One region of the Delftia sp. GW456-R20 genome, then DNA from elsewhere that is predicted to be linked to it. Evidence: predicted binding sites of a transcription regulator. Region 1 holds the regulator's gene; each other region holds the start of a gene.
What was found. Region 1 encodes FNR, which switches genes on or off when oxygen is low (the NO sensors DNR and NnrR bind a similar motif). Its sites were predicted from a motif close to TTGATNNNNATCAA; they were not measured.

Region 1 (9,652 bases):
CCTCATAGCCGGTGACGGATTCGCTGGCGGCGTTGGCGCGCAGCACCTTCAGGGTGCGCGCATCGATCAGCCACAGGGCCTCCTGCAGTGCATCCAGCAGGCGGGGCCAGGCGCGGTTGAGCGCTTGCTTGTTCAAGACGCCACCTTCGGTGGATCCAACTCCACCGCCCGTTCAAAGTAATAGCAGACACGCCGGCGCGGCGACAGGTAGTCCAGCGCATCGCGCGGCAGCTGCGCGGGCGCCACTCCCCGGCGTATGCCCAGCTCGGGAAACAGCTCCAGCGCCAGCACGGGCGCCTGCGCGGCCGGCACGCCGGCATCGTGCACCATCACCGAGGGCTTGAGCGGGCGTGATGCATTCACGGACATGACCATGGCATGGCGCCCATCGGTCAGCTCCACCACCGAGCCCGGGGGGAACACACCCATCATGCGGATGAAGCCATTGAGCACGGGCGCGGCGAACTTGTCGCGCAGCCGACTGAACAGCATGGACAGGGCCTCGTGCGGCGTATGCGGCGTCTGTGCATCGCCAGGATTGCACAGGCGGTCGTAGCTGTTGACCAGGGCCAGGATCTGGCCCGTGAGTTCCATGTCTTCGGCCACCAGGCTCAGCGGGAACCCCGTGCCGTCGGCCCATTCATGGTGCTGGGCGATGGCCGTTGTGACCTGGGCCGACAGGCCCATGCGCATGGCAATGGCCACGGATTCGCCCACATGGCGCTCGTAGCGCTCGCGCAGGGCGTCGGGCACGGAAGGCTCCAGGGCCAGGCCGTGCATACCTTCGACACCGGCCACGGGCTTGCCCGCGTCATGCAGCAGCGCCGCCAGGCCCAGGTCGCGCAGCAGCGATTCCTGCAGGCCCAGGGCCCGGCCCAGCAGCAGGCTGAGCACGGTCACGTTGACGGCATGCACGCTCTGGCTGCTGCCCACGCCATCGGACAGCAGGTGAATGGCCACGTCCTGCGGGCCCGCCAGTTCGGCCAGGCAGCCATCGACCAGGGCCTCGGTGGGCATGCGCGCCTGCTCGGGCGCGCTGGCGATGGTGGTCTCTATGGCCACATAGCCGCGCTCCACCTTCTGAAAGCGCGCATTGCAGTCCTCCAGCCGGCCGCGCCAGTCGGGCACGGACAGCAGCAGCGGTGCTGGCGCAGGTTCGGTGGGTGCAGGCTCGGGGGCCACCACGACGGGCGGCAGCTCCTGCGGCGGCGGGGTGCGCACCTCGGCGGGCCAGGTGTCGCTTTTGTGCGGGACACAGCGCACCACCTCCAGGCCCAGGGATTTCAGGGTCTGGATCTGTGCGCTGGAGGTGATCTTGAAGCTGCTGACCGGAAAGGGATGGTTCAGCCACCCAACATCGAGCTGGACAAACATGCCCGGACGGAGGTCTCGGATATCGATGAGGACGGAATGGTTCACGCGCGGCAACGGCCCCGAGGCTGAAGGAATCGGCAATATGTAAGCCGATGATTCGGGCATTATCTCCAGTTCTGAGGGCCTCGCAGCCAATCCGCGACCCCAGGTGCCAAGTCTGGCCTCAGCTGTTGCTCAACGGCACCAGAGGCTGGGCTTGTAGATCAGGTCCATCCACAGCGCCCAGACGGCCACGCCCACCAGCATCAGGCCGGCCAGGCGCGTGCCCCATTCGGCGCGCAGACCGTTCAGGCGCTGCCGGCCCAGCCGCCACAGCCAGGGGCCGGCCACCAGCCACAGCCCGCTGCCCACGCCAAAGGCCGCCATGGCCAGCGCGCCCTGCAACGGGCCGCCGCTGAGCGCGGCGACCAGCACGGCCGAATACAGCAGTCCGCAAGGCATGAGCGCCCAGGCATAGCCTGCCGCCAGCGTGCCGCCCGGCGCCGACACCCAGGGCTGCACGCGCCGCCAGGCGGCGCGGCCAGCAGACTCCAGCCAGGCGGGCTGGCGGGCCTGCACCATCATGGCCAGGCCCCAGGCCATCACGGCGACATGGGTCAGCGTCCAGAACGGCTGCAGCGCCGTGGTCTGGCTGGTGAGCCAGGACAGGCTCTCCATGGCCAGGGCCGAGGCAGCGCCCAGGCTGGCATAGCCGGCCAGACGGCCGCCGTGGAACAGCGCCGTGCGCAGCCACAGCCGGCTTTGCAATCCATGCACGGCCACCACCTGCGAGCCGCCGCCCTGCCCCGCCCCGCCCGTGACCACGCCGCAGGGCGCAGCGCACATGGCAAGGCAATGGGGCCCGCCGACGAGCCCCATGATCAAAGCGGTCCAGAGCAGCGACAACAGCATGGGGCCTAGATGATCCTCGAAAACCGCGCCCGGTTCTTGTCCGCCTGCAGATATCGGTCAAACAGCATGGCTACGCCGCGCACGAAGTACCAGCCCATGGGCGTGACCTGGAAGCCCTCGTCGCTGATCTGCACCAGGCCCTTGGCCTGCAAGTCCTCCAGGGCCGCCATCTCGGGCGCGAAGTACTCGCGAAAGCCCAGCAGCCAGGCCTGCTCCATGGGCTCGAACAGCACGGCGCCCTGACACATGATGGCCATGATGACGGCGCGGCGCACCAGGTCGTCGCGCGACAGCGCCAGGCCCCGCACCACGGGCAGGTGGCTGGCGTCGATGGCGTCGTAGTACTCCTCCAGCGTCTTGGCGTTCTGGCTGTAGCTGGCACCCACCTTGCCGATGGCCGACACGCCCAGCGCAATCAGGTCGCAGTCGGGCTGGGTGCTGTAGCCCTGGAAGTTGCGGTGCAGCCGGCCCTGGCGCTTGGCCACGGCCAGCGAGTCCTCGGGCAGGGCGAAGTGGTCCATGCCCACATAGACATAGCCACCGTCCATGAACGCGGCGATGGAACGCGACAGCATGGCCAGCTTGTCGGCCCCCTGGGGCAGATCCTCGGCCGCAATGCGCCGCTGCGGCTTGAAGCGCTCGGGCAGGTGGGCATAGGCATAGAGCGCGATGCGGTCGGGCCGCAGCGCGTTGACCTGGGCCAGCGTGCGCTCGAAGGATTCGGGCGTCTGCTTGGGCAGGCCGTAGATCAGGTCCACGTTGATGGAGGCAAAGCCCAGCTGCCGCGCGGCCGCCACCAGCTCGAACACCTGCTCGGCCGGCTGCACGCGATGAACCGCGATCTGCACCTGTTCGTCAAAGTCCTGCACGCCGAAGCTCAGGCGGTTGAAGCCCAGCTCCTTGAGCACGGCCAGGCGCTCGACGCTGACGGTGCGCGGATCGACCTCGATGGAGTACTCGCCACCCGGCTCCAGCTTGAAATGCTCGCGCAACAGGCCCATCAGCGTGCGCAACTCGTCGTCGGAGAAGAAGGTGGGCGTGCCGCCGCCCAGGTGCAGCTGGCTGACGGTCTGGCCCTTGCCGCAATGGGCCGTATGCAAGGCCATCTCGCGCGCCAGGTAGTCCAGGTAGACGGCGGCGCGATCGTGGTGGCGCGTCACGATCTTGTTGCAGGCGCAGTAGTAGCAAAGCGACTCGCAAAAGGGCACGTGCACATACAGCGACAAAGGCGTGGCACGCGCTGCGGTACTCGATTTGCGTTGTTGCAGCGCCAGGATATAGTCCTCTGCACCAAAGGCCTCGACAAAGCGGTCGGCGGTAGGGAACGAGGTGTATCGGGGCCCCGGTACGTCAAAGCGACGCAGCAGCTCTGGGGTGACAGCGGTCATGGGTTTTTTCCTCTAATACCTCGACTGTGCCGCAGCACATCGGTCATGTCCTTGACTCATATCAAGAGTTGTTTGAGGGACTGCTGCGACAATTTGATCCAACTCATCGCAATCCACGAGGTCACCGCCGGCACGCTGTGTGCCGCTGATGTTTATCACTCCATGAACCTTCAGACCATCAAAGCCTCCTGCTCCAACTGCAACCTGCGCGAACTGTGCATGCCCATGGGCCTGGATGCCGAGCAGATGCAGCGCATCGACGACATCGTGGCCACGCGCCGCAAGGTCAAGCGCGGAGGCCTGCTGTTTCGCAACGGCGAGACATTCACCTCGCTGTACGCCATCCGCACCGGCTTCTTCAAGACCTGCGTGGCCACCGAGGACGGACGCGACCAGGTCACAGGCTTTCAGATGGCCGGCGAGATCATCGGCCTGGACGGCATCGTCAACGACCACCACACCTGCGATGCCGTCGCGCTGGAAGACGCCGAAGTCTGCGTCATGCCCTTCGACAAGCTGGAAGACCTGTCGCGCGAGGTCACGGCCCTGCAAAACCATGTGCACAAGGTCATGAGCCGCGAGATCGTGCGCGAGCACGGCGTGATGCTGCTGCTGGGCAGCATGCGCGCCGAAGAGCGCCTGGCCGCCTTCGTGCTCAACCTGGTGCAGCGCCTGCATGCGCGGGGCTTTTCCAAGTCGGAACTGGTGCTGCGCATGACGCGCGAGGAAATCGGCAGCTACCTGGGCCTGAAGCTGGAGACGGTGAGCCGCACCTTCTCCAAGTTCGCGGACGACAACATCATCGAGGTGCGCCAGCGCCATCTGCGCATCCTGGACACGGAGGCGCTCAAGCGCATCGTCAACAGCCAGCAGTGCCAGTGAGGCCGCAAGGGCGGCAAGCATTCATCCGCCAATGAACAAGGCCCGCGACAGCGGGCCTTGTTCATTGCAGCGGGCTCTCGCTCAGTCCCGCCCCAGCCCCTGCATGGCCAGGTCCGGGTCGGGCTCGGAGACCACGCCGTCGTTGAGATCGCGGGCCGATCGGCCCAGCATGGTGGTCATCAGGCTGGAGAGCATGGTCACGCCCCAGAAGGCGAAGAAGGCCAGCGTGTAGATGCCCTGGCGCGACCAGCCCAGGTCGCCGAGCCAATGCAGCTCCAGCGGGTCCACAAAGGCAAAAACCAGCATCTCCATCACGGCGGCTGCCAAAAAGGCAGGCCAGGCAATCCACATCCAGCGTTGGGCCAACATCAGCGATCTCCTTGTGCTGTCGAGGGGGCGCCTTCATTGTGCGCCGCGCCAACGCATGGCGCCAAGCCCCGCAGCGCCCTGCACGCCTGTAGGAAACCCTCACCCGTCGCGCATGCCGGAGATGCGATCCGCCATGCAAAAAGGCCGCGACTGCGGCCTCTTGCAGGGGTGCACGGCGATCAGCGGTCCGTGGGGTGATCGTGCGCGGGCGTGGCCGCATGGTTGCGGCCGGTGACGGCGGGCGCCATGCTCTTGGGCACTTCGCGCACGCCATCGGCACGCTCGTTGATCGTGATGCCGTTGCGGTAGTAGTCGGGGTCGATCACGGGATCGGCGCCATTGATGGCGATGATGGCCGTGATCACGGCAGCGACCACCACGGCCGCCGGGCCGGCCACCACCAGCCAGACATGGCCGAACTTCCACCAGGGCTTGCCGGCGTCGGGGTGCGAGGGAGCCTGCGCGGGCGCGGACACTGCGGGACTGGAAGACATGGGAAACCTCTTTCTTTCAGGCGGCAGGCGCGGACCGTGCCACGCCTGCCAGGAACATCACCGGGGCACCAGGAAGACGGCCTTTTCGGACGCGCGTCCCGCGCCCGAATGCACGGCATCGATATCGAAGAATACGGTGTGCGAGCCCGGCTCGGCCGAACCGTAGGGAATCTGCAGTCGCGCCGCAATGCCGCGCGTCTCGGCCGGGCCGACCTCGACTTCCTGCTCGGACGCCAGCTCCAGCCCATCGAGGCCATGGGCGCTGATGCGGTAGCGCTGGGCCTGCTCGGTGGCATTCATGATCTGCAGGCGGTAGACATTCTCCAGCTTGCCGCCAGCCACGATGCGCGACAGCGAGGCGCGGTCGCGGATCACGTCCACCTTGACCGACTGGCGCAGCGCCAGGCTCACGATCATGGCCACGCTCAAGCCGATCAGCACGGCCGAGTAGATCAGCACGCGCGGACGGAAGATGCGGCGCAGCACCTGGGCACGCCGCCACAGGCCGGCCATGGCGTTCTGCGTGGTCAGGCGGATCAGGCCGCGCGGGTACTCCATCTTGTCCATGATGGAATTGCAGGCGTCTATGCACAGGCCGCAGCCAATGCATTCGTATTGCAGACCGTTGCGGATGTCGATGCCCACGGGGCAGACCTGCACGCACATCTTGCAGTCGATGCAGTCGCCCAGGCCCTGGGCCTTGTAGTCCACCTTCTTGGTGCGCGGTGCACGCGGCTCGCCCCGGCCCGTATCGTAGCTGACGATCATGGTGTCCCGGTCGAACATGGCGCTCTGAAAGCGCGCATAGGGGCACATGTACTTGCAGACCTGCTCGCGCATGTAGCCCGCGTTGCCATAGGTGGCAAAGCCGTAGAACAGCACCCAGAACATCTGCCAGCTGCCCTGCAGCGCCAGCAGCTCGCCGCCCAGCTCGCGGATGGGCACGAAGTAGCCCACGAAGGTGAAGCCGGTCCACAGCGCAATGGCGATCCACAGCAACTGCTTGAGCGACTTCTTCCAGGCCTTCTCGAAGGTCCAGCCGTTCTTGTCCAGCCGCATGCGCGCGCTGCGGTCGCCTTCGACCTTGCGCTCCACCCACATGAAGATCTCGGTGTAGACCGTCTGCGGGCACGAGAAGCCGCACCACAGGCGCCCGGCCACGGCCGTGAACAGGAACAATGCCAGCGCCGAGATGATCAGCAGGCCCGCCAGGTAGATGAAGTCCTGCGGGTACAGCACCAGCCCGAAGAGATAGAAGCGCCGCGTTCCGAGGTCGAACAGCACCATCTGGCGCTGGCCCCACTCCAGCCAGGGCAGGCCGTAGAAAACCAGTTGGGTGAGAAACACCAGGGCCCATCGCCAGCGTGCGAAGACACCGCTGATGGAGCGCGGGTAGACCTTCTTTTCCGACTCGAACATCGACACCAGCTCGCCCGGATCAGGCGTGGCCGGCGTGATCGGAATGACTTTGCGGGGAGGCTTCCCGGTGTCATCCCCGCTCTCGGGCTTCATGGTGGGTTCCTTTGTTTTTTTGAAATATCTGAAAACTCAAAACGCAAAAAGGCGGCGCCGCAGCGCCGCCCCTGTGCTTACTGACGGACTGCGCCGTCTTTGTGCGACATGCCCCAGACATAGGAAGCAAGCACCGCGATCTGCGCCTCGGTCAGCTTGTCCTTCTGGGCAGGCATCTCGTTGTGCTTGCCGTTGTTGATCATGGCCGTGATGGCGGCCTCGCCCCAGCCGTGCAGCCAGATGTCATCGGTCAGGTTGGGCGCGCCCAGAGCCTGGTTGCCCTTGCCGTCCATGCCGTGGCAGGCTGCGCAGGCCGTGAACTTGGACTTGCCCAGCGAGGCCTTGAGCGAGTCGTGCGGGCTGCCCGACAGGCTCAGCACATAGTGCGAGAGATTGCGCACATCGTCGGGCGTGCCGACGGCAGCGGCCATGGGCGGCATGATGCCGATGCGGCCGCCCGTGATGGTTTCCCTGATCTTCTCGGGCGTGCCGCCATGCAGCCAGTCGCCATCGGTCAGGTTGGGGAAGCTCTTGCCGCCGCGTGCGTCCGAGCCGTGGCACTGTGCGCAGTTGTTCATGAACAGGCGCTCGCCGATGGCCATGGCCTGGGGGTCCTTGGCCATGTCTTCGGTGCTCATGCTCGTGAACTTGGCGTACAGCGGCTCCAGGTCCGCGCGGGCCTTGGCCATCTCGTTTTCATAGGCGCCCAGCTGCGTCCAGCCCAGCTTGCCCGCGAACGAGCCCAGGCCCGGATAGGCCGCCAGGTAGGCGAAGCCGAACACCGAGGTGATGATGAACAGCCACATCCACCACTTGGGCATGGGGTTGTTCAGCTCGCGCAGGTCCTCGTCCCAGACGTGGCCCGTGGTGTTGTCGGCCGATGGGACCACCTTCTTGCGTGCGGTGAGATACAGCAGCAGCAGGCAGCCGATGATGCCGCCCAGCGTGATCGCCGTGACATAGATCGACCAGAAGTTGTTTACGAAATCGCTCATGGGAAGTTCTCGTTCTGGTGGAGGGACTCAGTCTTGCTCGAACGGCAGCTGGGCGGCCTCGTCGAAACGGGCCTGGTTGCGGCGGGCGAACGCCCACCACCAGATGCCGATGAAGCAGGCCAGCGAGGCCAGCGTGGCCACGATGCGCATGGTGGTGATGTCCATGTCGCTCTCCTTTACTTGACCGAACGGCCCAGGACCTGCAGGTAGGCGATGACGGCGTCCATTTCCGTCTTGCCCTTGACCTGCTCGGCAGCGCCGCTGATTTCCTCGTCGCTGTAGGGCACGCCCACCTTGCGCAGCGCGCTCATGTGCTGGGCGACCACGGTGTCATCCACCTTGTTCTTTTCCAGCCAGGTGTAGGCAGGCATGTTGGACTCGGGCACCACGTCGCGCGGGTTGTTCAGGTGGATGCGATGCCATTCGTCGCTGTACTTGCCGCCCACGCGGTGCAGGTCGGGACCCGTGCGCTTGGAACCCCACTGGAAGGGGTGGTCATAGACGAACTCGCCAGCCACCGAGTAGTGGCCGTAGCGCATGGTCTCGGCGCGGAAGGGGCGGATCATCTGCGAGTGGCAGTTGTAGCAGCCCTCGCGCAGATAGACGTCGCGGCCCATCAGCTGCAGCGGCGTGTAGGGCTTGAGGCCCGCCACCGCTTCCGTGGTCGACTTCTGGAAGAACAGCGGAACGATTTCCACCATGCCGCCGACGGCGACCACCAGCAGGGTCAGCACGATCAGCAGGAAATTGTTGGTTTCCACCTTCTCGTGGGAAAAGCTCTTGGGAGCGCTATTGTTGTGATCGGACATGAGTAATGCTCCTAGACGCTCAGGCGTGGGCCACGACGGCAGGCACGGCCACCTTCACCGAACGGCCCGAGATCGCGGTCTTCCAGGTGTTCCACAGCATGACCAGCATGCCGCCCAGGTACAGCAGGCCACCGGCCACGCGGATCACGTAGAACGGATAGCTGGCCTTGACGCTTTCGACGAAGGTGTAGGTCAGCGTGCCATCGGGATTGACGGCGCGCCACATCAGGCCCTGCATCACACCGGCGATCCACATCGCGGCGATGTACAGCACGATGCCGATGGTGGCCATCCAGAAGTGCAGTTCGATGGCGCCCACCGAGTGCATCTTGGTCTTGCCGAACAGGCGCGGGATCAGGTAGTACAGCGAGCCCATGGTGATCAGGCCCACCCAGCCGAGGGCGCCCGAGTGAACGTGGCCCACGGTCCAGTCCGTGTAGTGCGACAGCGCGTTGACGGTCTTGATGGACATCATCGGACCTTCGAACGTGGACATGCCGTAGAACGACAGCGACACGATCAGGAAGCGCAGGATGGGGTCATCGCGCAGCTTGTGCCATGCGCCCGACAGCGTCATCACGCCGTTGATCATGCCGCCCCAGCTGGGAGCCAGCAGGATCAGCGAGAACACCATGCCCACGGACTGCGTCCAGTCGGGCAGCGCGGTGTAGTGCAGGTGGTGAGGACCCGCCCACATATAGGTGAAGATCAGCGCCCAGAAGTGGACGATGGACAGGCGGTAGCTGTAGACCGGACGGCCAGCCTGCTTGGGGATGAAGTAATACATCATGCCCAGGAAGCCTGCGGTCAGGAAGAAGCCCACGGCGTTATGGCCGTACCACCACTGCACCATCGCGTCCTGCACGCCGGCGTAGGCCGAGTAGCTCTTCATCCAGCCGGCCGGAATGGCCGCGCTGTTGACGATGTGCAGCAGTGCC
Region 2 (9,652 bases), 2.4 Mb from region 1:
TCTGACCTCGATGCACTCAGCGGAGCACACGCCTCCCCGCCTTTCTTCTCTTCCTCGCAAGTGCCGAGGGAAGAGATCAGCCTGTACTACCCCATTTCCGAATACGAGGTCTATCGCCTCAAGGACTGCATGCACCAGATGGGCCTGGTGATCGACCTGTGCTGCATGGCCGGCCCAGACCAACAACTGAACGACCTGGGCGGCCTGATGAGCTTCCTGACCGCGCAGCAGCGCGCGCTGCGGGGCACGCTGCAGACCGTGCAGGCGCGCAAGGCAACGCCGGGGCCGGCCTGTGATCCTGACCCCGGGGGTTGATCAGGCCAGTTGCGGACACTCGCGCAACACCGATCAGCACAGCTTGTCGCCGAGGTAATCGGGAAGGCGATGCCCGTTCATATCGGCTGCGCCTCCGCAAGCACCTGGGCACGGAACTTCAGCGGCAGGTCTCCGGGCGTCAGCAGATCAACGCGAAGGCCGAGCAGCGATTCCAGCTCGTCCTGCAGGCCGCCCAGGTCGAACAGCGTCGCGCCCGGCAATGCATCGACCAGCAGGTCGAGGTCGCTGCCGTCCCGGTCGGTGCCATGCAGCACGGAGCCGAAGACGCGCGGGTTCGCAGTGCGGAAACGGCTGGCCATTTCACGCACTGCGCTGCGATTCATGTCGAGCACCACGGACGGTCGCATGAACATCCTTTCCTGTTGAGACTTCTGGAAAGCCTATTGCATCAGGCACCGGGTTTCAAGCAGCACTCCCGGAAATCCCGATGCCTGGATTTTCCATGCCGGGCCACGCCCGGCATGGCAGATCAGGCCAGATGCTGGTCGAAGAAGGCCAGCGTGCGGTCGCGCGCCTGCAGGGCGCTGGCCTCGTCGTAGGCGCTGCGCTGGTCGCAGTTGAAGCCGTGGTCGGCGTCGTACAGGTGCACCTGCACATGCTTTTGCGCCTGGGCGAAGGCCTGCACGGCGTCCACGGGAATGTGCGTATCGCGCCGGCCGAAGTGGGCGATGACGGGGCACAGCGGCTCGCGGCCCATCTCCAGCGGCGTGGTCATGCCGCCGCCGTAGTAGCAGGCCGCAGCCGACAGGCTGGGCAGGTTGCAGGCCGCGCGCCAGGCCCACAGGCCGCCCCAGCAAAAGCCCACGATGCCCACCTTGCCGCCGGGCACCAGCGTGGCGGCATGGGCGATGGCGGCCTCGATCTCGGGCAGCACGCCGGGCTGGGGCAGCGCCTCGGCGGCGGATTTCAGCGCCATGCCCTTGGCACGGTCGGCGTCGCCGTAGCCCAGGTCCACACCCGGCTCCACACGCGTGAACAGTGACGGCGCCACGGCCACATAGCCGCGGGCTGCCAGGCGGTCGGCCACGGCGCGGATATGGGCGTTGACGCCGAAGATCTCCTGCAGCACCACGACGGCGCCGCGCGCGGGCACGTCGGGCCGGGCCACCCAGGCCGGCGACGCCGTGCCATCCAATGAAGTCAACTGCACAAAACTGCCCATGTCCGCGTTCCTTTCTGTCTGAGAACCTGTTGTGATTTCCCGGTGGGCGGACGCGCCCCGCAATGCTGTAATGGCGGCGGGCCGGCCCGTGCGGCAATTCTTTCACAGGAGACATTCGATGGAACGAAAAGTCGTGCGTACCGGCAAGCGCCGGGCACAGGTGGGCGGCGGCAACCTACAGGGAATGCGATGGACCTCAAACCGCTGATCACGCTGGTGGCCATCATCAACCCGCTGGCCATCGTCCCCTTCTTCATCCACTACACCGAGGGATTCAGCGCCCAGCAGCGCCAGCAGACCATTCGCACGGCGGCGCTGGCCTCGTTCTGCGTGATCGCGGCCTGCGCCATCATCGGGCTGCAGGTGCTGGACTTCTTCAACATCTCGCTGCAGAGCTTTCAGGTGGGCGGTGGCCTGCTGCTGCTGATCAGCGCGATGAACATGCTCAACGCCCGCCCGGCCGAGGAACGGCCCAACGCGCCCACGCTGGTCGCTGGCGCGGAAAAGGCCGCCATGGGCAACAGCATTGCCGTGGTGCCGCTGACGATTCCGCTGCTGACGGGGCCGGCCTCCATGTCCACCGTGGTGATCTACGCCGACCAGGCACGCACCATCTGGCAGCACCTGGCCCTGGTGGGCTATGGCGTGGTGGTGGCGCTGGTGGTGATGGTCTGCTTTTCGCTGGCCGACCCGATCGCCCGCGTGCTGGGCAAGACCGGCATCAACGTGATGACGCGGCTCATGGGCCTGATCCTCGCGGCCCTGGCCGTGGAGGTGATGGCGGGCGGGCTGGTGAAGATCTTCCCCATCCTGGCATCGCCCGCGATCGTGCCCTGAACGGGCTGGCTGACTGGTGGCCTTACTGGCGGTTCAGATCGGTTCAGGCCAGATCAGGCCGGCACGGCCCGCGCGCGGTCGGCGCTGCCATCGCAGGCACCGCCGCAGCCCGTGATGGGCTGCTCGGGCAAGGCCTCAGGGTGCGCCAGGGAGCCCGTGGCGGGATCGAAGCCCGCACTGCGCAGATGCAGGGCCAGCGCCGCATCCATGGTCTGCGCATGGTGCACGAACCAGGCCGCCAGCTCGCCCGCCATGCTGCGGATCACGGCCAGATCACCGGCCGCCGCCTTGGCCGCCCCCTCGCGCATCACCTGCAGCACCACCTTGTGCTGCAGGCTGTGGCAGTTGGTGCTGGTGAACCGCGTGGACTGCATCCAGCGGTCTTCCTGGTCGAAATGCACCTGCGTATGCGCGATCAGCTCATCCCAGCGCGCGCACAGCTGCACATCATCGGCCGCCTCCACCTCGGCCAGCAGCAGGACGAACTCCTGATGCACCTCGTCCATGGCCGGCAACTCCAATGCCAGCGCTCCGCTCCATTCCAGCACGGCCATATGCTTCTCCTGCCTTCATCGTGAAAGCCTGCAGCTTAGGAACAGCACCGCCCAACCCGTTTGACCCACATCAGCCAACCCGAAAACAGCAAAGCCCCGCGAGCGGGGCTTGGTCAAGGCGGATAAAACTGGCGCGGCCAAAAGGCCAGGGGCACCGAGCAAGAGCCGCCTCGCGGCGAAGGTGCCGTCCCCCTCCCTCGCGAAGCGAGTAGAGAGGGGGAAGCGGCGTCAGCCGCTCAGGGGGAGCTTACTGTCCATATTTCCGCTTGGCATCAGCCACGCAGGTGTCCTTGGCAGCGCCGCTCATGGTGTCGCAACGGGCCTTGGCAGCCTTGTAGTCGGCTTCGCGGGTTTCCTCGGCAGCGTCCTTGCGGGTTTCGGCCACGTTGGCAGCCTTGGCTGCGGAGTTGGAAGCGGGCTCGGCCTGGGCCTTGTTCACCTTGGCGGCTTCCACGGCGTGCACGTGGGCGGCCTTGGCATCCTTCACGCAGACATCCTTGGCGTCGCCCTTGAGGTCGTCACATTTTTCCTTGGCGATGTCGTAGTCCGCATCAGCCTTGGCCTTGAGTGCCTTTTCGCTGTTCTTGGGCGAAGGATTGCGGCGCGATTCCAGTTCGGCCTTGGCCACGTTTTCCTGGCCCTTGGCCTGCTTCTCGCAGACGTCCTTGGCGTTGTCCTTGAGCGGCTTGCACTGTTCCTTGGCAGCCTTGTAATCGGCCTCGATCTGGTTCTTGGCGGCCGTGTGCTCCGCATTGGTCATGGCCATGGCGCCGGAGGCCATCAGGCCCAGGGCGACAGCGGAAAGCATGTGGCGAAAGCGTTGCGGTGTTTGCATGATGGAACTCCTTGTATTTGTACTGAACCGGCCCTTGGTGCCTGCGGCGGCGGGCCATTGGTGCGTGCCTCAGGCACGCTGGCTGTCGAGGAGCGGATGGCGGCGCCGGCCAGGGCGTCCAGCCCATCCGCAGTCCACCCTCGTCAGTCTTCGAAGCGGAAGTCGGGGTTGCGCTTTTGCCAGTCGGTCAGCTGCTTTTCGGCAGCGTCGCGGGCCAGGCCCTGGCGCTCCTGCAGCTTGCCCAGGAATTGCTCGCGCTTGCCGGCGATCACGTCCAGATCGTCATCGGTGAGCTTGCCCCATTGCTCACGGATCTTGCCGGTGAATTGCTTCCAGTTGCCCTTGATGCGGTCTTCATTCATGGCTTGGTCCTTTCAGTGATGTTGAAGTAGCGCTGTGCAATCAGGCCTTGTTTTTCAAAGCCGCGATCTGCATCAGCGACGGTTCCACTGTAAAAAACCTGGGGGCTGCGCGCCGTAGTCTGGACCTAGTGTTGACGGTCGTCCCAGGGGCAGCCGAGACGGTGGGATCGGGACTACAGCCCCTGACGGACGCGCGGGAAGCGCTGGGTCAGGCGCGGCCCGCCCCTGCCCTGAGTACCCAGCCTTTTCCCCGTATGTCCGCCCCTGCGCCGTGGCGGTTGAGCAAGTGCAATGACAACCGGAGAGTGGGCCGTTCGATGAAGCATTGCCGAGCAAAGATGCTTAAGGCCCCATCGCAAAGCATCGTTGCTAAGATTCATTCAACAGGAGCCTGCCATGCCTACCAAAGAACGCACTGACATCAACACCGAAGTGCTCAGCCTCAAACAGGCCAGCATGTCGCGTGCGCTGATGGCTGCCCGCAAGGCAGTGAACACCGGCCTGCTCCGCACGCGTAGCAGCTCCAGCAAGGTGGCCTACACAAGGGAGTTGAGGGTCAAATCCTCCTGATTCAGGCGTAACTCAGGCGTAAGGCCTTCGCCCTGCCAAAGCCCAGCTCTGCTGGGCTTTTTGCTTGAAGGAGCGCGGTCAGGCTCACAAGCGCTGCAATCGCCCCGACGTGGCCTCGCCAAAGCGGCTCGAACCTGAGTCCACTCCACGAAGAAACAGCCGAACAGTGCAGTGCACCAATCGGCTGTTGTTGAGAGGGGAAGAAAGGAAAAACGGGGGGCTGGCGGCCAAAGCTACCGCTCAGTGCCCCTGCTGCCCCAGCCACTCATCGATCTGCGCAATGGCGGCATCGGCCGCCGTCGCCAGCGCCTTCGCGCCGCCTGCAGCATCGCCGGAGGCGGCAGGACTGCGCACCTCGAACAGCTTCTGACCCAGCAGGCGGTCCACGGCACCGCTTTGCTCGACCAGGGTGGCGCGCAGGCGCACCACGCCGGCACTGGAGCCGGGCGCGTCAAAGACCTGGCTGAACTCTTCGATGTCCACGCGCAGCAGCGTGGGCACGGCGCCCTGCAGGCGCGGCTGGGCCACGCTTTCGCTGCTGGCAAGCACGGGGCGCTGCACGCCCAGCTGGCTGCGCAGGCGCTGCTGCAGCAGCAGGGCCGGAGGCTGGCTCCAGCGTGCCAGCTGGTAAGGGCGCAGTTCCTGGCCGTTGGCATAGGCCAGGCGGTAAAACATGGCCGTGCTGCCGTCGGACAGGGCGGGGGCCTCCACATCGGCCAGCGCCAGCGGCGTGCGTGCCTGCGGGGCGGCGGATGTGGCGGCCTGCGCGGGCGCGGACAGCGGCGCCAGGCCGAAGTCATAGCGCGCGGGCTGGGCAGGGGGCTGCGGCAGGGCCGAGCAGCCGGCCAGCAGGATCAGGGCGGCGGCCAGTCCAGCGCTGGCCACGGCGGTCTTGCGAGATGGGGACATGCGGGTTCCTCGGTCAGGGCTGGGTGGCTGCGGACGGGGCGACGAAGCCGGGCTCGCCCGGCCCCGGGCGGGCCTGGCCCGGCCCGTAGATCACGGCCTGCGGGTTGTCGCTGAAGCGGCTGGCCGCCGTGCCCATCTGGCGCGCGGCGCGCGAGACATCATCGGCCGCGCGGTTGGCGTGCGGCACCGTGCTGCGGCCCAGCGAATCGGCCATGCGGGTCAGTGCGCGCGTGCTCTGGGCGATCTGCTCCAGCGGCCCGTCCTGCGCGTTCACGCGGCGCACGGTCTGCTGCAGTTCGGAGGCCACGGCAGAGGCGCCGTTGCTGGCCTTCTCCAGCGACTGCAGGGTGTTGTGGGCGTCGGCGGCGAGCTGCGGCACCTGGGTGGACAGCGTGCGGTCCAGGTTCTGCGTGAGCTGCTGCACGCCTGCGGCAGCGGCTGCAATGTTCTCCAGCGCCTGGCTCACGCGCTTTTGGTTGTCGGTGTCCAGCATGTCGCTGAGGCGGCGCGAGATTTCATCGGCGCGCTCCAGCAGCACCTGCCCCTGGTCGGCCAGCATGCTCAGCGGCGACGAGCGCAGCGGCAGGCGCGGCAGGCCGCTGGGGCCGGGCGGCAGCTGGGGCTGGGGCTGGTCCGCATCATCGAGCTGCACATGGGCCAGGCCCGTGACGCCCTGGTAGCCCAGCACGGCGAACGTGGTCGGCGTGATGGGCGTGTTCACGCCGATGGCGATGCGGATCAGCACATTGCCATTGGTCTGCGGATCGAACCCGATCCGCGTTACCTTGCCCACCGCCACGCCCTTGTAGCGCACGGCAGCCTGGGCCTGCAGCCCGCTGATGCCGTCCTTGGTGGACAGCTCGTACTCGTTGTACTGCCGCGTATCCCGCGTCAGCCAGATCGCCAGCCCCGCCAGCAGGGCCGCCACGACCAGCACGAAAATGCCGGCCGCCATGGCATGTGATTTGTTTTCCATATCAATGGTCCATAACGTTAGCCCAGCAAACAAGGCATGGGGCCGTGGCCCCCAGTCAATCCACAACTCAGGGCGAGACCTTCAAAACCGGCGCACCCCAAGGCAAGGGACACCGAGCAAGGGCCGCCCCGCCGCGAGGGTGTCGTCCCCCCCCGCAAAGCGAGAGGGGGGAAGGCGCGAAGCGACTCAGGGGGGCTTCTCATACCGTGCTCATCGCGCGCCTGCCGCGCTCCCCCTGGAAGAAATGCTCGATGAACGGATGCTTGAACTCGGCCACCTCGCGCGGCGGGCCGCTGACCAGCACCTTCTTCTCGGCCAGCACGGCCACGCGCGAGGACAGGGCGAACAGCGTGTCCAGGTCGTGCGTGACCATGATGACGGTCAGGCCCAGTTCGGCACGCAGCTCGCGCAGCAGTTCGCAGAATTCGTCGGAGCTGGTGGGGTCCAGCCCGGCCGTGGGCTCGTCGAGCAGCAGCAGGGGCGGGTCCATGATCAGCGCCCGCGCCAGCGCCACGCGCTTGATCATGCCGCCCGAAAGATCGGCCGGCATGCGCGAGGCATGCTCGGGCTTGAGGCCCACCATCTGCAGCTTGACCAGGGCCGCGTCGCGCACCAGGTCGTCGGGCAGCGTGCCCTGCTCGCGCAGCGCGAAGGCCACGTTGTCCAGCACGCTGAAGGCCGAGTACAGCGCCCCATGCTGGAACAGCATGCCCACGCGGCTGGCGGCGCCCTCGCGGCCCATTTCACTGGCCGGGCGGCCCAGCACTTCGACACGGCCCTTGGTGGGCTCCAGCAGCCCCAGCATCTGGCGCAGCAGCACGGTCTTGCCCGTGCCCGAGCCGCCGACGATGGACAGCATCTCGCCGCGCTGCACGTCCAGGTCCAGGTCCTGGTGCACGGCAAAGGCGTTCTCGCCTTCGCCGAACACGCTCCACAGCCCGGCGATGCGCACGATGGGCTCGTCGGCTGCAGGCGTGGGGGAGGTTTCGGTGTCCATGGCCATCAGATGCCTACGTCCTTGAACAAGATGGCGAAGATCGCATCCACCACGATCACCATGGTGATGGCCGTCACCACCGAGGCCGTCGTGCCCTTGCCCAGGCTCTGCGTATTGGGCTCCACGCGCAGGCCCCAGTGGCAGCCGATCAGGGCGATGAGGGCGCCGAAGACCACGGATTTGCCCATGGCGATCCAGAGGTTGCCGATCTTCACGGCGGCAGGCAGGGCCTCGGCAAAGTAGGCGCCCGTGACGCCCATGGTGAGGTCGGCCGCGAGCATGCCGCCGGCCAGCGCGGCCAGCGTGGTCCACAGCGAGACCAGGGGCATGGCGATGGCCAGCGCCAGCGCGCGCGGCAGCACCAGGCGAAAGCCGTGCGGTATGCCCATGACCTGCATGGCATCCAATTCCTCGGTGACGCGCATCACGCCGATCTGGGCGGTGATGGCCGAGCCCGTGCGGCCCGCCACCAAAATGGCCGCCAGCAGCGGACCCAGCTCGCGGATCAGCGAGATGCCCAGGATGTTGACGATGAAGGATTCAGCCCCGAACTGGCGCAGCTGCAGCGCCATCAGGTAGGCCAGCACCACGCCGATCAGAAAGCCCACCAGGGCCGTGATGGGCAGGGCCGTGGCGCCCATGGAATAGAGATGACCGGAGATGTCGCGCCAGGGGCCCCGGTGCGGCGCACGCGCAAAGCGCAGCAGGTCGATCAGCAACTGGCCGATGAGCCGCGTCATCTGCGCGAAATGGCCGCAGGCGTTGATCACCAGGCAGCCCAGGCTGTCGATGCGCTCCAGCAGGTTCGGGCGCGGGGGCGGCGGCGCAGGCTCCTTGGAGAAACGGCCCACGCGTTCGAGCATGGCGCGCTGCGCATCGCTGGCCGCCAGGCGCGCGGGCAGGCGACGGCCCCAGTGGTTCCACAGCAGCTGCGCGCCCACGTGGTCCAGCCAGTCCAGCCCTTCGAGGTTCCAGCCCAGGTCATCGCCCTTGGCATCGGCCAGCTGCGCACGCAGCTTGCGCCACTGCGCCCGCCGGCCCAGCTCGGCCGCGCCCCAGGAGCCGGTCAGCAACGCCCACTGGCCGTCGTTGTCGCGGCGCAGGCTGCATTGGGGGGGATTGTTGAGGGCAGACAAGTGCGGAAAGTCCTTGGGGGTTGCGAAGGCGGGGCGCGCAGGCAGGGCCGGGCGGCGTTGCAGCCAAGACCGCAGGATAACCGAGCGGCACGGGCCGCAGATTGCCTGGCGGCGCCGTGCGCACGACAGCTTTGCCCTACGCGTGCAATTTTTATCAAAAAACCAGCGCGACAGCCATGACTGCTGCATGCGATGCTGCAAAAAAAGGAGTCCAGCGCGCTTTCCCTCTCGACAGTGCGCATGCCGTCCGCACAATGGGCCGAAGCACCAACCCCGGCTCCCAAGGACGTTCCGGCCCGCAGCGGACGCCCGCCCATCTCCATGAGCAACACCACCTTCGACTACATCGTCATCGGCGCCGGCACGGCGGGCGCCCTCCTGGCCAACAGGCTTTCGCGCGATGGCCGCAGCCGCGTGCTGCTGATCGAGGCGGGCGCCAAGGACGACTACCACTGGATCCACATCCCCGTGGGCTACCTGTACTGCATCGGCAATCCGCGCACCGACTGGCTCTACCAGACCGAGCCCGACGCAGGGCTCAACGGCCGCAGCCTGCGCTATCCGCGCGGCAAGACGCTGGGCGGCTGCTCCAGCATCAACGGCATGATCTATATGCGCGGCCAGGCCCGCGACTACGACGGCTGGGCCGAGCTGACCGAGGACGACGCCTGGCGCTGGGACCAGGTGCTGCCGGCCTTCCGCCAGCATGAAAGCCATTGGCGGCTCGATGCCGGCGGCAACGCCGATGCGGGCTTTCGTGCCCTGCACGGCGGCACGGGCACAGGCGGCAGCGCCGAATGGCGCGTGGAGCGGCAGCGCCTGCGCTGGGACATCCTGGACGCCTTTGCCGAAGCCGCGCAGCAGGCCGGCATTCCGGCCACCGAGGACTTCAACGGCGGCAGCAACGAGGGGGTGGGCTACTTCGAGGTCAACCAAAAGGGCGGCCTGCGCTGGAACACCGCCAAGGCCTTCCTGCGG
Region 3 (9,652 bases), on a different contig from region 1:
CGCGCGCGCATCGCGCAGCACGATGCGCTGGATTTCAGGCTCCAGCGCCATTTCCAGGTAGGCCTGGCAGCGACTGCGAAAGCCCTGCCAGGGATCCTGGGCATGGGCGGTGATGGCCTTCAGGCGTTCATCCACCTCGGCATCGATCTGCTCGACCACGGCCGCCAGCAGGCCCTGCTTGTCGCCGAAATGGTGGTACAGCGCGCCCCGCGTCAGGCCCACCTGCGCGGTGAGATCGTCCATGGAGGCATCGGCGTAGCCCTGCTCTCCAAAGGCCTTGCGGGCCGTGGCCAGCAGCGTGGCGCGGGTTTCTTCCATCTCGGCGCGGGTGCGGCGAACCATGGCCAATCTCCTTGCATACGGCGTGCATGATTATTTACATACACCGCGTATGTATATAGGATTCTATTCATACGCAGCGTATGTATTTTCTCTCTCCCGCGACGGCGGTGCAACACCCCCCACCTGTTTGAAGGGATCTGGACCATGAATTCGTCTTCCTCCACGCGGGCCGAACCCGCCGCGCGCCGCCCGTGGCTGGCCGTGTCCGCCGTGGGCCTGGCCACCTTTTCCGTGGTGACCACGGAAATGCTGCCGGTCGGCCTGCTCACATCCATTGCTGGCAGCCTGGGCACCTCCATGGGCAGGGCAGGCCTGATGCTCTCGCTGCCGGCGCTGCTGGCCGCGCTGTTCGCGCCGCTGGTGGTGATGGCGGCGGGCGGCATGGACCGGCGCCGCATCCTGTGCGGACTGCTGGCCCTGCTAGTGCTGGCCAACCTGGCCTCGGCGCTGGCGCCGTCGCTGATCTGGCTGCTGGCCGCGCGCGTCCTGGTGGGCTTTTGCATGGGCGGCATCTGGGCAATCGCGGGCGGGCTGGCGGCACGGCTGGTACCCCAGGCGTCGATGGGCCTGGCAACTTCCATCATCTTTGGCGGCGTGGCGGCGGCCTCGGTGCTGGGCGTGCCGCTGGGCGCGCTGATCGGCGATTTCGCGGGATGGCGCTGGGCCTTTGGTGGCATGGCAGGCTTCAGCGCACTGGTGCTGGCGCTGCACGTGGCCGTTCTACCCGCCCTGCCTGCCACAGGCTCGGCCAGCCTGCGCCAGTTCAGCCTTCAGCTGGCCAACCGCAGGCTGCAGGCCGGGCTGGCACTGACGCTGCTGCTGGTGGCCGGGCATTTCATGTCCTTCACCTTCGTGCGCCCGCTGCTGCTGACGATGTCGGGGTTCGATGCGCAATGGATGAGCGCGCTGCTGCTGGCTTACGGCATCGCGGGCATTGCGGGCAACTTCCTGGCGGGCATCATCGCGGCGCGCCGCACGGCGCCGAGTCTGGCAGCGATCGCCCTGGGCCTGCTGCTGGCGCCTGTGCTGTTCCTGTCCGTGGGCGAATCGCCAACCGGTGGCGGCGCCGTGCTGCTGGTCTGGGGCCTGGCCTACGGCGGCGTATCGGTGGGCCTGATGACCTGGATGATGCAGGCTGCGCCACGCGCCGTGGAAATTGCCACGGCGCTGTACGTTGGCGTCTTCAACATCGGTATTGCCCTGGGCTCATGGGCGGGCGGCCAACTGGTCGATGGCTGGGGGCTGCACGCCACGCTCTGGCTGTCTGGCGGCTTGGCCGCTGCGGCCTTGCTGCTGTCTGCGGCCATGGGATTGGCTGGGCGAAATGGACCGGTCGCAGCCTGATGGCCATGAGGCCGTTAACCCCCCGTTAATTCCCCGCTGCCAGCATCCACGACCTGTCAGCCTGCATGGCTGAAACTCCTTGCCCATGCATCTCCGGTCATCCCCTCTTCTTTCGTCCTTCCTGCCCTTGCTTGCCGGCCTGCTGCTGGCGCCTTCGCCTGTTCTTGCCGGAGCGGCAGAGCCTGGCGGGCCGTCAGCGCTATCGGCGCTGGGCGCCTGGCTGCACCTGCCTGCCAGCCTGGCGCTGGGGCCGCTGGTCCTGCCGATGGGCGTGGTGGTGGCCATGCTGGCCTGGCTGCTGGCGCAGTGGCTGGCGCGCAGGAACGAAAGGCGCACGGGCCAGGCCGTGGATGCGCTGCTGTGGCAAAGCACCCTGGCCGGCCTGCTGGCGGCGCGCCTGGCCTATGTCGCGCAGTGGTGGACCGAGGTCGCGCCGGCCCCCTGGGATTGGAGCGGGATGCCGGCCTTCGCAGGCCGCATCATCGATATCCGCGACGGGGGATGGAACCTCTGGGCCGGTCTGCTGGCCGCGCTGCTGTACATGCTGTGGCGCAGCCGCCGCTCCCCAGTGCTGCGCCGCGCCACAGGGCTGGCGCTGGGCGCGGGGGCGGCCCTGCTGGTGCTGGGCAGCCTGCTGCAGGCGCTGCCCTCCGCAGATGCACCGGCCCTGCCGGCCTTCACCCTGGTCAACGGGCAGGCGCAGCCGGTCTCGCTGCAACAGTTGCAGCAGGCCGATGGCAGGCCCATGGTGATCAACCTCTGGGCCACCTGGTGCCCGCCCTGCCGGCGCGAGATGCCGGTGCTGGCCCAGGCCCAGCAGCAGCGGCCCGATGTGCGCTTCATCTGGATCAACCAGGGCGAGTCAGCCGAGGCCGTGATGGGCTACCTGCGGCGCGAGCAGGCAGCAGCCCCGCTGCCGCTGGCCCAGGTGCTGTTCGACCCGCAGCAGCAGGCCGGTGGGCACTGGCGCCAGCGGGGCCTGCCTTCCACCTATTTCTATGGCGCCGACGGCCGGCTGTGCGGCATGCGCATGGGCGAGCTGTCGCGCGCCAGCCTGGCCCAGCATCTGAAGGAATGTTCATGAGCGCTTCCCCCTTGTTTCCCCTGCCTGCACTGGCAGGAGCCCTGGCCCTGTCGACAGCCTTGGCCCTGCCGGCCGCGGCGTCCGAGCTGCCATCGGAGGAGTTTCTGGCCCAGCAGGGACTGACCCTGGTGGGACCGCTGCCGGCCGTGGGCGGACTCAAGGCCTGGGCCGCCTACCGCGACCGCCAGCCCGTGCCCATCTACCGCATGCCTGACGGCAAGCACTGGGTGCTGGGCACGGTGATCGACGCCCAGGGCCGCGACGTGAACGCCCAGGCCCTGCAGGCCGCCGTGCAAAAGCCCATGGGCGAGCAGCTGTGGAGCGATGTGCAGCGCGCCCAGTCCATACCGGATGGCCGCGCCGACGCGCCGCGTACGGTCTATGTGTTCACCGACCCCAACTGCCCCTATTGCAACCAGCTGTGGAACGATGCCCGGCCCTGGGTGGAGAGCGGCCAGGTGCAGTTGCGCCACATTCTGGTGGGCATCCTCAAGCCCAGCAGCGAGGGCAAGGCCGCCGCCTTGCTGACCGCGCGCCAGCCCGAGCAGGCCCTGGCCGAGCACGCACGCGCCTATGCCAAGGCCGGCCGCGCCAGCGCAGAGGGCGCGGGCGCCACGCCGCTGGCCCCGGTGCCGCAGGCCACGCGGCAGGTGCTGGCCAACCATGCCTCGCTGATGTCCACCTGGGGCCTGCGTGCCACGCCGGCCCTGGTCTGGAAGGATGACAAGGGGCTGGTGCAGGTGCGCACCGGCCTGCCGCCGGGCCTGCTGGAAGAGGTCATGGGGCCGCGTGGCAGGAAATGACGAGGACGACCATGAGCACAAGCCGTTCTCCCGCCGCTTCCACATCCTCCAGCGACTGGAGCGACCTGTTCCCCGCCCGGCCGGATGCGCCGCCGCTGCGCATCGTGCTGCATGCGCCCACGCCCGGCGCCCTGGCCCGTGCGCGCAGCAATCTGGCCAACCTGCGCCAGGACCGGCCCGGTGCCGAGGTCCGCATCGTCATCAACGGCCCGGCCGTCGAGGCGCTGCTGGACGCCGCGCCGGGCACGCCGCAGCATCTGGATGCGGCCGCCCTGGCCCATGCGCTGGTCTGCCCGAACACGCTCAGGAAGCTCGGCCGCGAGGCGCCTGCCGGCATGCGCGTGCTGCCGCAGGGCGGCATCGAGTCACTGGCCCTGCTGCAGCAGTCGGCCTGGTGCTACGTGCGCTGCTGAGCGGCCTGCGCCAGCGAGGCCAGGCAGCGCGCCTGCCATTGGTACTCGGGCTCGAACGATTCGCGGTCCGTGACAGCGCCGTGGCCGCCCTCGCCATAGACCATGGCGTAGGCCGCATAGTCGGCCGCCTGCAGCGCCCGGCCCGCCAGCCCATGCGCCGTGGCATAGGTGGCGGACACGGCGGCATGGCCGCAGCCGTCGAGGGAGCGTGATCCCTGGTGGTGGTTGGCCAGGCTGGCCGCCTCGCGGGCCAGGCGGTCCAGCTCCTGCCTGTCGATCTGGCCGTCCAGGTAGCGGCGAAGGCCTTGTGCGCAGCGGATGACGTCCGGGTCTTCCAGCAGGTGCGCGATGCGGTCCACGCAGGCCTGTGTGAATTGCAGCCTCAGGTGCTCGCCGGCTTCGGCGGCAAGGTCCAGTTCCGAAGCAAGGCTGTTCAGGGCATGGTTCATGGAGAACTCCTTGGCAGTGGCGACACAAGCAGCGTAGACCGGGGCCGCGCGCGGAAACAAGAGGGTGATTTCCGATACGCGCCCCGCATTCCCGAGGAATGCAGTCACCCTGTTAACCCCGTCTTAATCCCTGCGCCACACGCTATGGACTGCCTTGGGCGCCTGTCCATGGCAGGCAGTCGGCAGCCACTTGGAAAGCCCATTGCTTGACTCACATCAAGCCACCAAGGCCCTGAATTTCATATATTAAATTCAATATAAAAAGCATATTTTTAATGCTTTATTGAGTTTGAGCGACCACCCTCCGTGGCCGCAGGACGATGAAAGACAGGCCATGCCAAAAACATCCCGCGCCGGCAGCGGCTGCAACGACTGCAGCTGCAAGCCCTCCTCCCAGGACATCCCCGCCCGCACCGCCGCCCATGCACAGCCCGCCGCAGGAAAGCGCGGCTTCCTGCAGGACCTGCTGGCCGCTGCCATGGCGGCCGTGGCCCTGCCCGTGGCGGCGGCCACGCCCGGCACCCCAGGTTTTCAACCACCGCGCCGCCCCGGCGAGGCCGGCAGGCGCTACGGCATGCTGGTGGACCTGCGCCGCTGCATAGGCTGCCAGGCCTGCACGGTGAGCTGCTCCATGGAGAACCTGCCGCCGCTGGGCCAGTTCCGCACCACGGTGCTGCAGTACGAGGTGCAGCACGCGGGCAACGAGGACCTGCCGCCGGCCATGCTCAACCTGCCGCGCCTGTGCAACCACTGCGACAACCCGCCCTGCGTGCCGGTCTGCCCGGTGCAGGCCACCTTCCAGCGCAGCGACGGCATCGTGCTGGTGGACAACGAGCGCTGCGTGGGCTGCGGCTACTGCGTGCAGGCCTGCCCCTATGACGCACGCTTCATCAACCACGAGACGCAGACCGCCGACAAGTGCACCTTCTGCGAGCACCGCCTGGAAGCCGGCCTGCTGCCGGCCTGCGTGGAAAGCTGCGTGGGCGGCGCCCGCGTGATCGGCGACCTCAACGACGAGGGCAGCGAGATCCGCCAGCGCATGCGCGAGCACGCCAAGGACCTCAAGGTGCTCAAGCCCGCCATGGGCACGGACCCGCATGTGTACTACCTGGGATTGCCCGACGCCTTCGTCGACGGCGTGGACGGGCAGGCCAGCGTGCGGCTGGTCACTTCCCACTGAACGCAAGGAGCACCCCATGCACATCGTCGAACTCCTGACCCCCGCCTACGAATCGGCCTGGCTGCCCTGGGCCGTGCAGTACTTCTTCCTGGCCGGCATTGCCACGGGCGCCGCCCTGCTGGCCGCCGCCTGCGCCTGGGCGCCGCGCGGCAGCGCCATGGCGCGCCTGCTGCCGGCCGCCGTGCTGGTGCTGGCCGTCAGCGCCATCGCCGCACCCGTGTCGCTGCTGGCCGACCTGCACCAGCCTGCGCGCTTCTGGCATTTCTATGCGCACTTCACGCCGTGGTCGTGGATGTCGGTGGGCGCCCTGCTGCTGCCCGTCTTCGTGGGACTGGCGCTGGCCTTCGTGCTGGCCTGGTGGCTGGGCCGGCCGCAGTGGCTGCGCTGGCTGGCGCCGCTGCTGGCCGTGTCGGCGCTGACCATCACCGCCTATACCGGCGCCGAGCTGATGGCCGTGCGCTCGCGCCCGCTGTGGAACACGCTGTGGGTGCCGCTGAACCTGGCGCTCACGGGCTGGCTGGCCACGGTGGGCTGCATGCTGGTGACGGCGCGCTTTCTGCCCGCCCGCCACCGCCCCGATGCCGGCGCCCTGCAGGCCCTGCGCGTGCTGGGCCTGGCGCTGGCGCTGTGCCTGCTGGCCATGGTGGCGGTCTGGGCCGTTGCCGGCTGGCTGGGCCAGGGCCGCTCCTTCCAGGCGGCGCTGCAGCTGTGGCAGCAGTTTCCGGTCTGGCGCCTGAGCATGCTGGGCTCGGCCGTGGCCGGTGCCGCCTTGCTGTGGGCCCTGGTGCGGGGCGGGCAGCGCATGGCCTGCCCGCGCTACACGCTGGCCCTGGGGCTGGGCCTGGCCACCGCGGCCTGGGCCTTCCGCTGGGCGCTGTTCATGGGCGTGCAAGGCGTGCCCAAGTACGGCGCGGGCCTGTACATCTACCACATGCCGCTGGGCGGCGACGGCCTGCTGGGCATGCTGGGCGTGGCCGGCCTGTGCATTGCACTGGTGACGCTCGCCACCTGGGCGCTGGAGCTGTTTCCCGCGCGCTCGGCCACGGCCCGCGCCCTCTGACACCGCCGCCCTGACGACCCCTTACCCATTCACGGAGCGCGGCCCGCCACCGGCCGGCCGCGCCACAGAAAGCCTTTCATGACCGACAAGAAGAAACTCCCCCAAGCTCCCGAAGATTCCCTGGATGCCGAGGCCACACGCCGCCGCCTGCTGCTGCGCGGCGGACTCACCGCCGGTGGGCTGGCCGCCTTTGCGGCCGGCTACGGTGAAACACTGGCGCGCGGTGCCAAGGGCCTGGTCGCAGGCACCTCGGGCACGCCCACGGCCAGCGCCACGCGCGGCAATTCGCTGACGCCGGAGTTCCGCATCGACCCGGCCACGGGCGCGCTCGCCACCCAGCCCGGCCAGGTGGTCAGCCCGTCCAGCTGCCTGGGCTGCTGGACGCAGTGCGGCGTGCGCGTGCGTGTCGATACCGCCAGCAACCGCATCCTGCGCGTGGCAGGCAACCCCTACCACCCACTGGCCACCACGCGCCCGGCCGCCATGGAAGAACCCGTGCGCGAGGTCTACGCCAAGCTGGGCAAGGAGCTGGGCCTGGAGGGCCGCGCCACGTCCTGCGCGCGCGGCTCGTCCATGCTGGAGCACCAGAGTGCGCCGCACCGCGTGCTCACCCCGCTCAAGCGCGTGGGCCCGCGCGGTAGCGGCCGCTGGCAGAGCATTTCCTTCGAGCAGCTGGTGCAGGAAGTCTGCGAGGGCGGCGATCTGTTCGGCGAAGGCCAGGTCGATGGCCTGCGCGCCATCTGGGACACCAGGACGCCGCTGGACGCCGACAACCCCGAGTTCGGCCCGCGCTCCAACCAGTTGCTGGTGACCGACGCCTCCAACGAAGGCCGCGCCCAGCTGCTGCGCCGCTTTGCGGGGCCGTCCTTCGGCACCGTGAACGTCAGCAACCACGGCGCCTACTGCGGCCAGAGCTTTCGCGTGGGTGCGGCAGCGGCCCTGGGCGACCTGCCCGGCATGCCGCACGGCAAGCCGGACTGGAGCCATGCCAGCTTCGGCCTGTTCATCGGCGCGGCGCCCGCGCAGTCCGGCAACCCCTTCCAGCGCCAGGGCCGCGAGCTGGCCGAGGCCCGCTCGCGCGAGGACAACCGTTTCCGCTACGTGGTGGTCTCGCCCGTGCTGCCGACCTCGTCCAGCCTGGCTGCGGGCAGCGGCAACCGCTGGCTGGCCGTCAAGCCGGCCAGCGACCTGGCCCTGGCCATGGCGCTGATCCGTGTCATCCTGGACGAGGCGCGCCATGACACGGGCTTTCTCGCCCAGCCCGGCCCGGCCGCCATGCAGGCGGCGGGCGAGGCGTCCTGGAGCAATGCCACGCACCTGCTGGTCAACGAGCCCGGCCACCCGCGCCATGGCAGCTTTCTGCGTGGCGCCGACCTGGGCTGGGCCCTGCCCGCGCCAGCCGAAGACGGCAAGCCGGCCCAGGATGTGTTCGTGGTGCAGCGTGCCGATGGCAGCCTGGCGCCGCACACCCAGGCCGAGCCTGCACAGCTGATGGTGCGCACCCGCGTGGCCGTGCCCGGCATGAAGGCCGAAGGCGCGGACCAGGCCCCCGAGCTGTCGGTCTGCTCCTCGCTGGCCAAGCTGCATGAGCAGGCCAGCCTCAAGACACTGGACGAGTACGCGGCGCTGTGCGGCGTGGCGCGCGGCGAGATCGAGGCGCTGGCGCGCGAGTTCACCAGCCATGGCAAGCGCGCCGTGGCCGATGCGCACGGCGGCACCATGAGCGGCGCGGGCTTCTACACCGCCTACGCCATCAGCATGCTCAACACCCTGGTGGGCAACCTCAACGTGCAAGGCGGCCTGGTGCTGGATGCCGGCCCGTTCGGCCCCTTCGGCCCGGGCCCGCGCTACGACTTCGCCAACTTCGACGGCAAGGTCAAGCCGCGCGGCCTGGCGCTGTCACGCCACCGCCAGCCCTACGAGAAAAGCGCGGAATTCCAGCGCAAGCGCGAGGGCCAGCCCGAGGGCGCGAAGGACTACCCCGCCGCCCAGGCCCCGTGGTACCCGGCCGTGGGCGGCCTGTCCAGCGAGATGCTGTCCAGCGCGCTGGCCGGCTACCCCTACCGCGCCAAGGCCTGGATCAACCACATGAGCAACCCCGTCTACGGCATTGCGGGCTTTCGCAATGCGCTGGTGGACGATCTCAAGGACCCGAAGAAGCTGCCGCTGATCGTCTCCATCGATCCCTTCATCAACGAGACCAGCGCGCTGGCCGATTTCATCGTGCCCGATACCGTGACCTACGAGAGCTGGGGCATCTCGGCGCCCTGGGCCGACGTGGTGGCCAAAAGCTCCACCGTGCGCTGGCCCGTGGTGCAGCCCGCCGTGGCGCGCACGGCCGGCGGCCAGCCCGTGAACGTGGAGAGCTTCCTCTTTGCCGTGGCAGAACGGCTGGGCCTGCCCGGCTTTGGCGAGGCCGCCATCAAGGACGCCCAGGGCCAGCCCCATGCGCTGCGCTCGGCCGAGGACTTCTTCATCCACGCCCTGGCCAACGTGGCCTGGGCAGGCGGCAAGCCCGTGCCGGCGGCCAGCGATGACGACATCGCCATCACCGGCGTGGACAGGCTGGTGCCCGCGCTGCGCCAGCGCCTGAAGGACGATGAATGGCGCCAGGTGGCCATGCTGCTGACGCGCGGCGGGCGCTTCGACCGCATCGAGGACGCCTGGAAGGACGGCCACACCCGCAAGGCCCACGCGCCTGCCCTGCAGGTGTGGAGCGAGGAGCTGGCCCGCATGCGCCACGCCATGACGGGCGAGCGCTACAGCGGCTGCCCCACCTGGTATCCGGCGCGGCTGGCCGACGGCAGCGCCATGCGCACGCATTTCGGCGAGCAGCAATGGCCGCTGCTGCTGACCTCGTACAAGTCCAACCTGATGAGTTCCATGTCGATTGCCGTCTCGCGGCTGCGCCAGGTGCATCCGCACAACCCGGTGTCCCTGCACCGCGATGACGCCGAGCGGCTGGGCATCGCCAACG

Region 2: the regulator FNR is predicted to act here: its motif matches at 2,950-2,963, upstream of A4F85_RS22015 (hemerythrin domain-containing protein).
Region 3: the regulator FNR is predicted to act here: its motif matches at 4,642-4,655, upstream of dsrO (sulfate reduction electron transfer complex DsrMKJOP subunit DsrO).

What each region holds. Positions count from the first base shown of each region.
Region 1 covers NZ_LWCN01000004.1:1,309,240-1,318,891, forward strand. The annotation lists gene A4F85_RS11250 (bifunctional diguanylate cyclase/phosphodiesterase) at 1-136, opposite strand, end outside; gene A4F85_RS11255 (HD-GYP domain-containing protein) at 133-1,479, opposite strand; gene A4F85_RS11260 (sulfite exporter TauE/SafE family protein) at 1,549-2,265, opposite strand; gene hemN (oxygen-independent coproporphyrinogen III oxidase) at 2,271-3,653, opposite strand; gene fnr (fumarate/nitrate reduction transcriptional regulator Fnr) at 3,816-4,535, shown strand; gene A4F85_RS11275 (hypothetical protein) at 4,617-4,904, opposite strand; gene A4F85_RS11280 (FixH family protein) at 5,084-5,398, opposite strand; gene ccoG (cytochrome c oxidase accessory protein CcoG) at 5,456-6,910, opposite strand; gene ccoP (cytochrome-c oxidase, cbb3-type subunit III) at 6,988-7,905, opposite strand; gene A4F85_RS11295 (cbb3-type cytochrome oxidase subunit 3) at 7,933-8,070, opposite strand; gene ccoO (cytochrome-c oxidase, cbb3-type subunit II) at 8,082-8,714, opposite strand; gene ccoN (cytochrome-c oxidase, cbb3-type subunit I) at 8,734-9,652, opposite strand, start outside.
Region 2 covers NZ_LWCN01000004.1:3,721,994-3,731,645, forward strand. The annotation lists gene A4F85_RS21995 (hypothetical protein) at 1-315, shown strand, start outside; gene A4F85_RS22000 (nucleotidyltransferase family protein) at 393-683, opposite strand; gene A4F85_RS22005 (dienelactone hydrolase family protein) at 806-1,498, opposite strand; gene A4F85_RS22010 (MarC family protein) at 1,688-2,335, shown strand; gene A4F85_RS22015 (hemerythrin domain-containing protein) at 2,389-2,889, opposite strand; gene A4F85_RS22020 (hypothetical protein) at 3,137-3,724, opposite strand; gene A4F85_RS22025 (CsbD family protein) at 3,868-4,086, opposite strand; gene A4F85_RS30710 (hypothetical protein) at 4,483-4,656, shown strand; gene A4F85_RS22030 (ABC-type transport auxiliary lipoprotein family protein) at 4,897-5,565, opposite strand; gene A4F85_RS22035 (MlaD family protein) at 5,579-6,541, opposite strand; gene A4F85_RS22040 (ABC transporter ATP-binding protein) at 6,741-7,544, opposite strand; gene A4F85_RS22045 (MlaE family ABC transporter permease) at 7,544-8,674, opposite strand; gene A4F85_RS22050 (GMC family oxidoreductase) at 8,996-9,652, shown strand, end outside.
Region 3 covers NZ_LWCN01000003.1:219,367-229,018, forward strand. The annotation lists gene A4F85_RS02325 (TetR/AcrR family transcriptional regulator) at 1-342, opposite strand, end outside; gene A4F85_RS02330 (MFS transporter) at 487-1,686, shown strand; gene A4F85_RS02335 (TlpA family protein disulfide reductase) at 1,772-2,770, shown strand; gene dsbG (thiol:disulfide interchange protein DsbG) at 2,767-3,573, shown strand; gene A4F85_RS02345 (DsrE family protein) at 3,585-3,986, shown strand; gene A4F85_RS02350 (hypothetical protein) at 3,971-4,435, opposite strand; gene dsrO (sulfate reduction electron transfer complex DsrMKJOP subunit DsrO) at 4,770-5,615, shown strand; gene nrfD (NrfD/PsrC family molybdoenzyme membrane anchor subunit) at 5,632-6,675, shown strand; gene A4F85_RS02365 (tetrathionate reductase subunit A) at 6,754-9,652, shown strand, end outside.